Regions from separate parts of the Streptomyces cinnabarinus genome, predicted to be linked through region 1. Evidence: riboswitches for the same ligand, from Rfam matches in the RefSeq annotation. Region 1 holds a riboswitch; each other region holds the start of a gene.
What was found. Region 1 has a riboswitch for cyclic di-AMP ahead of STRCI_RS34450 (LysM peptidoglycan-binding domain-containing M23 family metallopeptidase). Riboswitches for the same ligand answer to the same signal wherever they lie in the genome.

Region 2: another riboswitch for cyclic di-AMP. It lies ahead of STRCI_RS30115 (M23 family metallopeptidase); the one in region 1 lies ahead of STRCI_RS34450 (LysM peptidoglycan-binding domain-containing M23 family metallopeptidase).
Region 3: another riboswitch for cyclic di-AMP. It lies ahead of STRCI_RS05800 (C40 family peptidase); the one in region 1 lies ahead of STRCI_RS34450 (LysM peptidoglycan-binding domain-containing M23 family metallopeptidase).

Annotation. Positions count from the first base shown of each region.
Region 1 covers NZ_CP114413.1:7,637,899-7,641,160, reverse strand. The annotation lists gene STRCI_RS34455 (SGNH/GDSL hydrolase family protein) at 1-446, opposite strand, end outside; gene STRCI_RS34450 (LysM peptidoglycan-binding domain-containing M23 family metallopeptidase) at 664-1,635, opposite strand; cyclic di-AMP (ydaO/yuaA leader) riboswitch at 1,640-1,799, opposite strand; gene STRCI_RS34445 (tyrosine-protein phosphatase) at 2,231-3,016, shown strand; gene STRCI_RS34440 (DUF6126 family protein) at 3,032-3,160, opposite strand; gene STRCI_RS34435 (helix-turn-helix domain-containing protein) at 3,157-3,262, opposite strand, start outside.
Region 2 covers NZ_CP114413.1:6,632,385-6,635,646, reverse strand. The annotation lists gene STRCI_RS30120 (GntR family transcriptional regulator) at 1-417, opposite strand, end outside; gene STRCI_RS30115 (M23 family metallopeptidase) at 604-1,371, opposite strand; cyclic di-AMP (ydaO/yuaA leader) riboswitch at 1,385-1,548, opposite strand; gene STRCI_RS30110 (M16 family metallopeptidase) at 1,763-3,151, opposite strand; gene STRCI_RS30105 (M16 family metallopeptidase) at 3,148-3,262, opposite strand, start outside.
Region 3 covers NZ_CP114413.1:1,362,367-1,365,628, forward strand. The annotation lists gene STRCI_RS05795 (ABC transporter permease) at 52-1,023, shown strand; cyclic di-AMP (ydaO/yuaA leader) riboswitch at 1,533-1,660, shown strand; gene STRCI_RS05800 (C40 family peptidase) at 1,664-2,137, shown strand; gene STRCI_RS05805 (LysE family translocator) at 2,194-2,808, opposite strand; gene STRCI_RS05810 (LysR family transcriptional regulator) at 2,920-3,262, shown strand, end outside.

The sequences.
Region 1 (3,262 bases):
CCGTACCGGTCGGCGATGGACCGCACATGCAGGTTGTACGTGGCGATCTTGCCGCGCAGATGCTTCAGCACGGGCACGCCACGGGTGTCGAAGCCGGTCGTCACCATGACGGTCCCGGCGGTCTCGGTGAGCTGGGCGATGGCCCGCTCGAACCGCTCGGCGACCTCGTCGGGGTCGGTGCCGGGCCGGATGATGTCGTTGCCTCCGGCGCAGAAGGAGACCAGGTCCGGGGCGAGCTCCCGGGCCTTGGGGAGCTGGTCCGCGACGATCTGGTCCAGCAGCTTCCCGCGCACCGCCAGGTTCGTATAGCCGAAGTCGCCCTCGGGCCGGCGGTCCGCGAGCAGCACCGCGAACCGGTCGGCCCAGCCGACGAACGCCCCGTCCGGGCCAGGGTCGCCGACGCCCTCGGTGAAGCTGTCCCCCACCGCCACGTACGACCCGATCACTGCCTTGCTGTCACTCTTCGAATCGTCTGCCACATCGGCTCATGATTCACCCTCGAATGTGACCTACGCGACCGTAGGCAGGGGTTGACGGGCGGTGAGATAAGCCACGCCTAAAGCCTTGGCCAACTCCGGAATAAACACCGAAGGCCGGACCCGGGGATCAGGGGTCCGGCCTTCGGCCGCGTGTCAGGCAGGTTGCCGGTGTGGCGGGGGTTCGTCAGCCGATGGAGACGCCCTTCGAGCTGAGGTAGGCGACCGGGTCGACGTCCGAGCCGTAGTCCGGCGTGGTGCGGATCTCGAAGTGGAGGTGCGGCCCGGTCGAGTTGCCGGTCGAGCCGGAGAGGCCGACCTGCTGGCCCGCGGTCACCGACTGGCCGCTGGAGACGGACAGCGAGGACAGGTGGGCGTACTGCGCATAGTGGCCGTCGGCGAGCTGGATGACGACCTGGTTGCCGTAGGCACCCGCCCAGCCGGCCGAGACGACGGTGCCCGTGCCCACGGCCTTCAGGGAGGTGCCGGTCGGGACGACGAAGTCGACGCCGGTGTGGTAGCCGCTGGACCACATGCTGCCCGCGACCTTGTAGGAGGTGCCGACACCGGCGCCGGAGACCGGGGCGGAGAAGCCGTTGACGGTGCTCGGGGCGGCCTGGGCGGCCGGCTGCGCCTGGGAGGCGGAGGACTGGGAAGCCGTGGCGGACTGCGACGTCTTCTTCGTGGCGCCCGAGGAGGACGAGGACGACTTGGTGGAGGACTTCGCGGCCGGCTTCTCGGCGGTGTCCGTCGTGGCGGCCTTCTTGCCGATCGACAGCTTCAGGCCGGGGTGGATCAGCGACGGGTCGGTGCCGACGGCCGTGCGGTTGTCCTGGTACAGCTTCTGCCAGCCACCGCTGACGTTCTGGTCGTCCGCGATCTTCGAGAGGTAGTCGCCGGAGCGGACCGTGTAGGTCTTGGTGCTCTGCTTGGCGGACTTCTTGGCGGCGGCCTTCTTCTCGGCCGTCTTCTTGTCGACCGACTGGACCGACTGGACCGACTGAACGGCCTTTTCCGAAACCGACTGCGCCGGGGCCGCGTGGGCGCCGGTGGCACCCAGAAGCGGGAGGGCGAGCGCGGCGCCACCGGTTCCGGCGACGGCGATCGAGCGGGTGAGGCGCAGGCTCTTGGGACGGCGGTGCTTACCCTTCGCGGGCATGGCGAATTCCTCTCCGGCGCCTACGAGGTGAGCTGTCGGGTTCGGACTGGAGATGTCCGGCCGCGCGCTGGGCGCGACTTGACCCCGAGCCTGTTCCGGAGACCGGACCAGGCGGTTGTGCCTGTGGGTCCCCCGCTCCTGCCGTGCACGGGTGAGTGTGCGGATCCCGAGCGGCGGCAGGATTAGGCGTCCGCTCGGATTGGTGGCGAACGTAAGCGACCAAGACGCAAAGGGACAAGCAGAAGGTTCCACGCGAAGGCGTCCTTCTTGATCCCTAGTAAGAATTCCCAGTCACTTTCCGTGCATTAGGGGGAGATCGACTCCCGTAAATACCCTTGAAAAGCGCATGAATTACGTGAACATGACGGACGACGCACTGTCACTGATATGACGCTGCTCACGTGACGTTGCTCCAGACTCCTTTATTCCAGAGCGAGTTGGAATGAAGGCTGCAATTCGGACAGAACGGAATCGGGCGGATATTGGCACTGTTCGCCCGTTTTGGCATATTCCATGGGTGGCCGGTTTCGATGTCGTATCGTCGTGGCGTGCCCGTCGGCGTGCCGAGCCGGACGGACCGGTGGGAGGAGCCCAAGTGACGCAGCAGGTCCCGTCGACCGAGCCGGAGCTGGCCGGAGTTCGCAACTTCCGCGATGTGGGCGGACTGCCGACCGTGGACGGACGCCGGGTACGGCAGGGTGTGCTGTTCCGCAGCGGCCACCTCGCGCATGCGACCGACGAGGACGCGACGTTCCTCGACACCCTCGGCCTGCACACGATCTTCGACTTCCGCAACGCCGCGGACCAGAAGCTGGAGGGCCCCGACGTCGAGCTGACCGGGGTGCGCAATGTGAACCTGCCGCTGTCCGACCCCGCGGACGGCGCCGAGTTCTGGAAGATGGTCCGCGACGGCGACATCGAGCAGCTGCGGGAGATCCTGGACGACGGCAAGGCCGCCAACCGCATGATCGAGTCGTACCGCATGATCATCAAGGAGCGCACCACCGAGCACTCCCGGGTGCTGCACTCCCTCGCCGAGGACAGCGTCCCGGCCCTGATGCACTGCGCCGCCGGCAAGGACCGGGCCGGTCTGTCGATAGCGGTGACCCTGCTCGCCCTGGGCGTCGAGCGGGAGGCGATCCTCGCCGACTACCTGGAGTCCAACGCCAAGCACCGCCGCTACAAGGTGCAGCGCAACAACAGCTACACCCCCGAGGTCATGGAGCTGCTCAGCCCGCTCTTCGACGCGCGCGCCGAGTACCTGACCGCGGCCTTCGAGACGATCGAGGAGAACTGGGGCGGTGTCGACACCTATCTGGAGCAGGCGCTGGGCGTCACTCCCGAGGTCCGGGAGCGGCTGCGCGAGCGCCTGCTCGACTGACGCAGGACCGGGCGGCTACTGCTTCGCGCCCACCTCGAACAGGAAGTAGATGAACGCGGCGAAGACATGCCCCACCGCGATGTAGATGATCAGGCGGACCCACAGGGCGCGCGGGAACTTCTCCTCCATGTCGCTACCGCTCATGGCATCTCTCCGGTGTGTGAAGGGGTCGGACCGCCCAGGCACAGGGCGGCCGTGGGGCTCTGCAGCAGGGTGTGGACGAACAGGAGCTCGACCCCGGCCGGA
Region 2 (3,262 bases), 1.0 Mb from region 1:
GCCGGAGGCCTGGGCGAGCGTCTCGTGGAACCAGCTGCCCAGCGAGCGCAGATCCTCGCTGTTGCCCCTCCTGGCCCGCTCCTGACCGAGCCTCACCAGGCCGCGCAGCACCTTCAGATGCGCCTCGGTGCGCCGCTGGGCGGCGCGGGCGGCGCCCAGCGGCTCCAGCAGGCCGCGCATTTCCAGCAGGTCGGCGGCCTCCTGCTCGGTCGGTTCCGCGACACACGCGCCCGCGTGCCGCCGGGTCACCACGAAGCCCTCCGCCTCCAGTGTGCGCAGGGCCTCCCGGACGGGGACGCGCGAGACACCGTAGCGGCGGGCGAGCAGTTCCTCGGTGAGCCGGCCGCCGCGCTCGTGGACTCCGGCGACGATGTCGTCCCGGATCGCCGTGCATACCGACTGCGCCGGAACACGCATGACCGACCTCCGCTTTAATCCCCGTGAAACGTCGATGGCTGACGTGTTCATCGACTCTATGGCAATGAGCGGGAATTTCCGATGGCGGGCCGGAATCCATGGATATTTTTTGGACAACAGGGCCCGGTAAAAGCCGAAAACCCCGACTCTGGGAGCCGGGGTTCCGGTAAGCGGTGGCGGATGCCGTCAGAGGCTCACACCGTGCGAGCGGAGGTAGAAGAGCGGGTCGATGTCCGAGCCGTACTCCGCGGTCGTGCGGGCCTCGAAGTGCAGGTGCGCCCCGGTGACGTTGCCGGTGGCACCGGACAGGCCGATCTGCTGGCCCGGGGTGACGCTCTGGCCGACCGCGACACCGATCGACGACAGGTGCCCGTACTGGGTGTACGTGCCGTCATGCATCCGGATGACGATCTGGTTGCCGTAGGCACCGCCCCAGCCGGCCTCGACGACGGTGCCCGTGCCGACCGAGTGGACGGAGGTGCCGCTGGAGGCGTGGAAGTCGATGCCGGTGTGGCTGCCGGAGGACCAGACGGCGCCGCCGGCCTTGTAGCTCGTCGAGACGTAGGAGCCGGAGATCGGGGAGACGAAGGTGTTCAGGCGCTTGCGCTCGGCCTCACGGGCGGCGCGCTCCTTGGCCTCGCGGGCCTCCTCGGCGGCCTCGGCGGCCCGCTTGCGCGCGGCCTCCTCGGCCTCCTTCTTGGCCTCCGCCTCGACGGCCGCCTGCTGCTGCGCGGCGGCCTGGGCGTCGATCTGGTCGGCTACCGAGTCACCGATGGTGATCACGGGGGTGAGACCGGTCTGCTCCGCGGGGACCTCGGCGGCGAGCGCCGGGGCGGCCGCGAGAGTGCCGACGACGCCGGTGGTGGTGAGGGCCGCGACGCCCGCCGCGCGGGCGGTCGTGCGCTGCATCCGGCTGGGACGGCGGTGCTTCCCGGTGGCGCGGGTGAACGCCATGTAGTGGCTGGTCCTTTCCTTCCTTCTCGCCTACCGGGTTAGCTGACGGGTTCGGAGCAGGAAGGTCTCCTACGGACCCCCTCGCACTACGCGCGGGCGCCCGATTCACCCCAGGGACTGCGGTGGGTCCCCGGCTCCCCTGGCTCGCGCCGTAGGGGGACTCGGCGATGACTGTCCGGTGCCGCGGTCGCGGCGCACTGCCTGACGGACAGCCCGCATGACGCTAATCGGGGCAACTTTCAATTCCCAAACGGATCACTGTTTTTGTAGCGCATGCCACAGGTCAGACAGGCAACCTCTCCCCCAATTCGGACATAAAGGGGCCCTGGTGGCGCTTCCGTCACCAGGGCCCCACACGCGCGTGACCGCGCGTTCACATCCGAGGAGGTGTCTACTCGGCCGTCACGACGGTGACTTCACCGATCCCAAGGGCCTCCACGGCCTCCTTGATCTGCGCCGCGTCACCGACCAGCACCGTCACCAGACGGTCCACCGGGAAGGCGCTCACGACCGCCGCGGTGGCCTCCACGGTGCCCGTCTCGGCGAGCCGGCGGTACAGCGTGGCCTGGTAGTCGTCGGGCAGGTGCTGCTCGACCTGGTCGGCCAGGGTGCTCGCCACGGCGGCCGCCGTCTCGTACTTCAGCGGCGCCACCCCGACCAGGTTCTGCACGGCGACGTCCCGCTCGGCGTCGGTGAGCCCGCCCTCGGCGAGGGTGCGCAGCACCTTCCACAGGTCCTCCAGGGCGGGACCGGTGTTCGGCGTGTCGACGGAACCGCTGATGGCGAGCATCGCCGCGCCGCTGCCGTCGGGGGCGGAACGCAGGACCTGCCCGAAGGAGCGCACGCCGTAGGTGTAGCCCTTCTCCTCGCGCAGGACGCGGTCCAGGCGGGAGGTGAGGGTGCCGCCGAGGCAGTACGTGCCGAGGACCTGCGCGGGCCACACGCGGTCGTGCCGGTCGGGTCCGACGCGGCCGATCAGCAGCTGCGTCTGGACGGCTCCGGGGCGGTCCACGATGACGATCCGGCCGGTGTCGTCGGCGGTGACCGGGGGCACCGGCCGCGACTCGGCCGAGGAGCCGGTCCAGGAGCCGAGGGTGTCGGCGAGGAGCGCGTCCAGGTCGGTGCCGGTGAGGTCGCCGACGACCACGGCGGTGGCCGTGGCGGGGCGCACATGCCGCTCGTAGAAGGCGCGTACGGCCGCGGAGTCGATGGCCTCGACGGTCTCCTCGGTGCCCTGGCGCGGGCGGGACATGCGGGCGGTCGCCGGGAAGAGCTGCCTGGACAGCTCCTTGGCGGCGCGCCGGGAGGGGTTGGCCAGCTCGTGCGGGATCTCGTCGAGGCGGTTGCGGACCAGCCGCTCGACCTCGCTGTCGGCGAACGCGGGCGCCCTGAGGGCGTCGGCGAGCAGTCCGAGTGCCTTGGGCAGCCGGGAGACCGGCACTTCGAGGGAGAGGCGCACGCCGGGGTGGTCGGCGTGGCTGTCGAGGGTGGCGCCGCAGCGCTCCAGCTCGGCGGCGAACTCCTCGGCCGTGTGCTTGTCGGTGCCCTCGGAGAAGGCGCGCGCCATGATCGTGGCGACGCCGTCCAGGCCGGCCGGCTCGGCCTCCAGGGGGGCGTCCAGGAGCACCTCGACGGCGACGATCTGCTGGCCGGGGCGGTGGCAGCGCAGCACGGTCAGGCCGTTGTCGAGGGTCCCGCGCGTGGGCGCCGGGAAGGCCCAGACCTTCGCCTCACCCGCCTGGGGCTGGGGGTGGAACTCCATCGGGGCGAGCTCGGTCACTTGGCCGTCTCCTCGTTCTCGTCGCTTGCTTCCACGGTGGCCGCGGACTCCAGGTCCTCGGTGGGTTCCTCGACGGTCTCCATGGGGACGGTCGGCTCGTAGACAAGCACC
Region 3 (3,262 bases), 6.3 Mb from region 1:
TCTCTATAAGAACGATCCCTGTGAGCACCACCGCGCACCCAAGGGGAAACCATGTCCACCCGCCGCCGACTGATCGCGGTCGTCGTCCTAGTCCCGGTCCTCGCCGCCCTCGCCCTGTGGGCCTTCGCCTGGCCCGCCGCCCGCACCGCACCCCGCGACCTGCCGCTCGGGGTGGCCGGCCCGGCCACCGCCACCGCCCAGGTGGAACGCCAACTGACCCGGCACGAGGGGGCGTTCGAGCTCCACCACTACGCCGACGAGGCCGCCGCCCGGGACGCCGTCGAGGACCGGTCCGTATACGGCGCGATCGTCGTGACACCGGACGGCACCTCGCTGCTCACCGCCTCGGCGGGCAGTCCGGTCGTGGCTCAGCTGCTCCAGCAGCAGGCCGCCGCCGCGGGCGGCGAGGTCCGGACCGTCGACGTGGTGCCCGCGCCCGCCAATGACCCTCGGGGCGCGGCCTTCAACGCCGGCGTGCTGCCGCTCGCGCTGGCCGGTATCGCGGCGGGCGCGGTGGTGACCCTGCTCGGCCTGCGCGGCGGCCGGGCGGTGGCCGCACTGGCCGCTTCCGCCGCGCTGGTGGGCCTCACCGCGGCGGCCGTGGCCCACAGCTGGCTGGCGGTCGTCGACGGCAACTGGTGGGCGGAGGCAGGGGTGTTCGGCCTGGCGACCCTCGCGGTGAGCGCCGCCGTCGCCGGACTGGCCGCCCTGATCGGCCCCGCCGGGATCGGGATCACCGCGGGCCTGGTCATGCTGTTCGGCAACCCCTTCTCCGGCGCGCCCTCGGCGCCGGAGCTGCTGCCCGAGCCGGTCGGCGCGATCGGACAGTGGCTGCCGCCGGGCGCGGGCGCGACGGCGCTGCGCTCCACGGCGTTCTTCGACGGCGCCGCGGCCACCGGCCCCGTGCTGACACTGACGTGGTGGGCGACGCTGGGCCTGGGCGCGGTGGTGCTCGGCGCCCTGCTGAAGTCCCGTACGCAGAGCCAGCCGACACCGGAGCGGGAACTCGCCCCGGTGTCATAGGCACTGCGGGACGCGCCGGCGCGAGCGCCGCGTGCCCTGGACGGACAGCGCCGCGCGGCTCGCGTCACGGTGCCGCCGCGCTCGGACAGTTGACGCACGTGAGCGCGGTGCGGGCGTCCCGCCGCCATCTCGACTCGTCCGGCCCGGAGTTGAAACGGACCAAACGAGGTACCCCCTTTTGGCGTAGCCGCGCCTCCTTTTGCCGACCCGTCAGGGTTGCGCAACGCGCGTAGCCCCAGGACCGAAATGGACGTTCCGTGCCTGGTCCGGGCATCCCCCGGGCCCTCGACGATCGTTCGAACGGAGCAGTGTCCACCCGAACGGGTGAGTGGTGAGTAACACCACAAATCCCCGGTTCCATTGGGATTTTCGGACATCAGTGAGTCAAGATCCCTGTCTGACGACAAGCCCCCGCCACAGCGGCGGGGCGGTCCGGGCGGACGCCGAGTCCTGCCGCCGCCCGGACGACCGGTCGACAGGAGTGGATCGGCAGGAGTGGAGGACCCAGGCACGACGGGTCGCCGGCACGGAGGTTCGCGCCGAGCAGCCCTTGGGGTGAAGCCGCTTTTCGCGGCCGGGCAACTTCGCCAGCCCGAATCCGACAGGTCATCCTTCACAGGCGGCTGACGAAGGGTTGCGCATGACTGCGCTCAATCGTGTCCCGTCGCTGATGGCCCGTGCCGGTACGGCTTCGGCGCTCACCATCGCCGCCGTGGGCGGTTCGATCGTGGCCCCCGGCCTCTCCGCCGAGGCCCAGGCGGCCACTCCGGCGACGAAGGCACTCCAGGTCGCGGCCTCCAAGAAGGGCTCCCCCTACAAGTGGGGCGCCGTCGGGCCGCACCGCTTCGACTGCTCCGGGCTCACGCTGTACTCGTACAAGAAGGCGGGCAAGAAGCTGCCTCGTACGGCGGCCCAGCAGTACAACAAGACGCGCCACATCTCGTCCAAGAGCCGCAAGTCCGGCGACCTCGTGTTCTTCCACTCGGGGTCGAACATCTACCACGTCGGCATCTACGCCGGGAAGGGCAAGATCTGGCACGCCCCGAAGACCGGGGATGTGGTGAGGCTGCAGAAGATCTGGACCAAGAGCGTCTGGTACGGCCGGGTGAGCTGACCGGCGGCCCGAGGGGGGCGGCGGCGTCCTGACACGCCGCCGCCCCTGACGGTCGCTCAGGTGACGGCTTCGAGGAGCAGGACCGTGCCCAGGGCGGTCAGGGCGGCGCCGGTGACCGCTTCCACGCGCCGGGCGGCCCGCGGCCTGCGCAGCCACCGGCCGAGCCGGTCCACCAGCAGCGCCACGGCCGGGAACCACAGCAGGGCGAGCACCACCACGATCAGTGCCAGCAGCAGGGTCCGGGGCAGCGCGGGAGAGCCTGCCGGCACGAACTGCGGGAGCAGGCTGAGGAACGTGATCGGCGCCTTGGGATTGAGCGCGTTGGTGACGAAGCCCTGCCGCAGCGGGCGCGCGGCGACGGAGGTCTCCTCGGGAGCTTCCGGGCGCGGTCGGCGCAGGGCCCGGAGCGTGCGTGCGCCCAGGTACAGCACATAGGCGCCGCCCAGCAGTTGAAGCGTTCGGAACAGTGCGGGGACCGCGGTCAGCACGGCCGCCACCCCAGCGACCGCCAGCGCGGTGTGCAGCATCAGCCCGGCCGTGATGCCGAGCGCGCAGGCGATCCCGGCCCGGCGCGAGACCAGGGCGTTGCGTACGACCACGGTGAAGTCGGCCCCGGGCATGGCGACCATGCCGGCGGCGACCCCGGTGAAGGCGAGAAGCTGTCCGTCCATACGGCCAGCGTGCCGTGCGGAAGCCTTCAGCAGGTACTTCGAATATTCTGGGTCTGCCTTAAGCAATGCTTTAGTCTCCGGCCCGGCGCCCGAGCCCCAAGGGAGTCTCCCGTGTACGACCCCACCCGGCTCGCCGCACTCGTGGCGGTCGCCGAGGCCGGTTCGATCACCCGGGCCGCCGAGCGGCTCGGCTACACCCCGCCCGCGCTCTCCCAGCAGCTGGCGAAGCTGGAGCGGGAGGCGGGCACACCTCTGCTGGTCCGGCACCATCGCGGGGCCCGGCTCACCGGCGCGGGCGAACTGCTGGTGGCGCGGGCCCGCCGGGTGCTGGACGAACTGGAGCGCGCCCGGCATGAACTGGCCCGGCTCACCGGGCTGTCCGGGGGCACGCTCCGGCTCGGCACCTTCCAGACCGCGGGCGTCCATCTGCTGCCGCCGGTACTGAGCGCGTTCC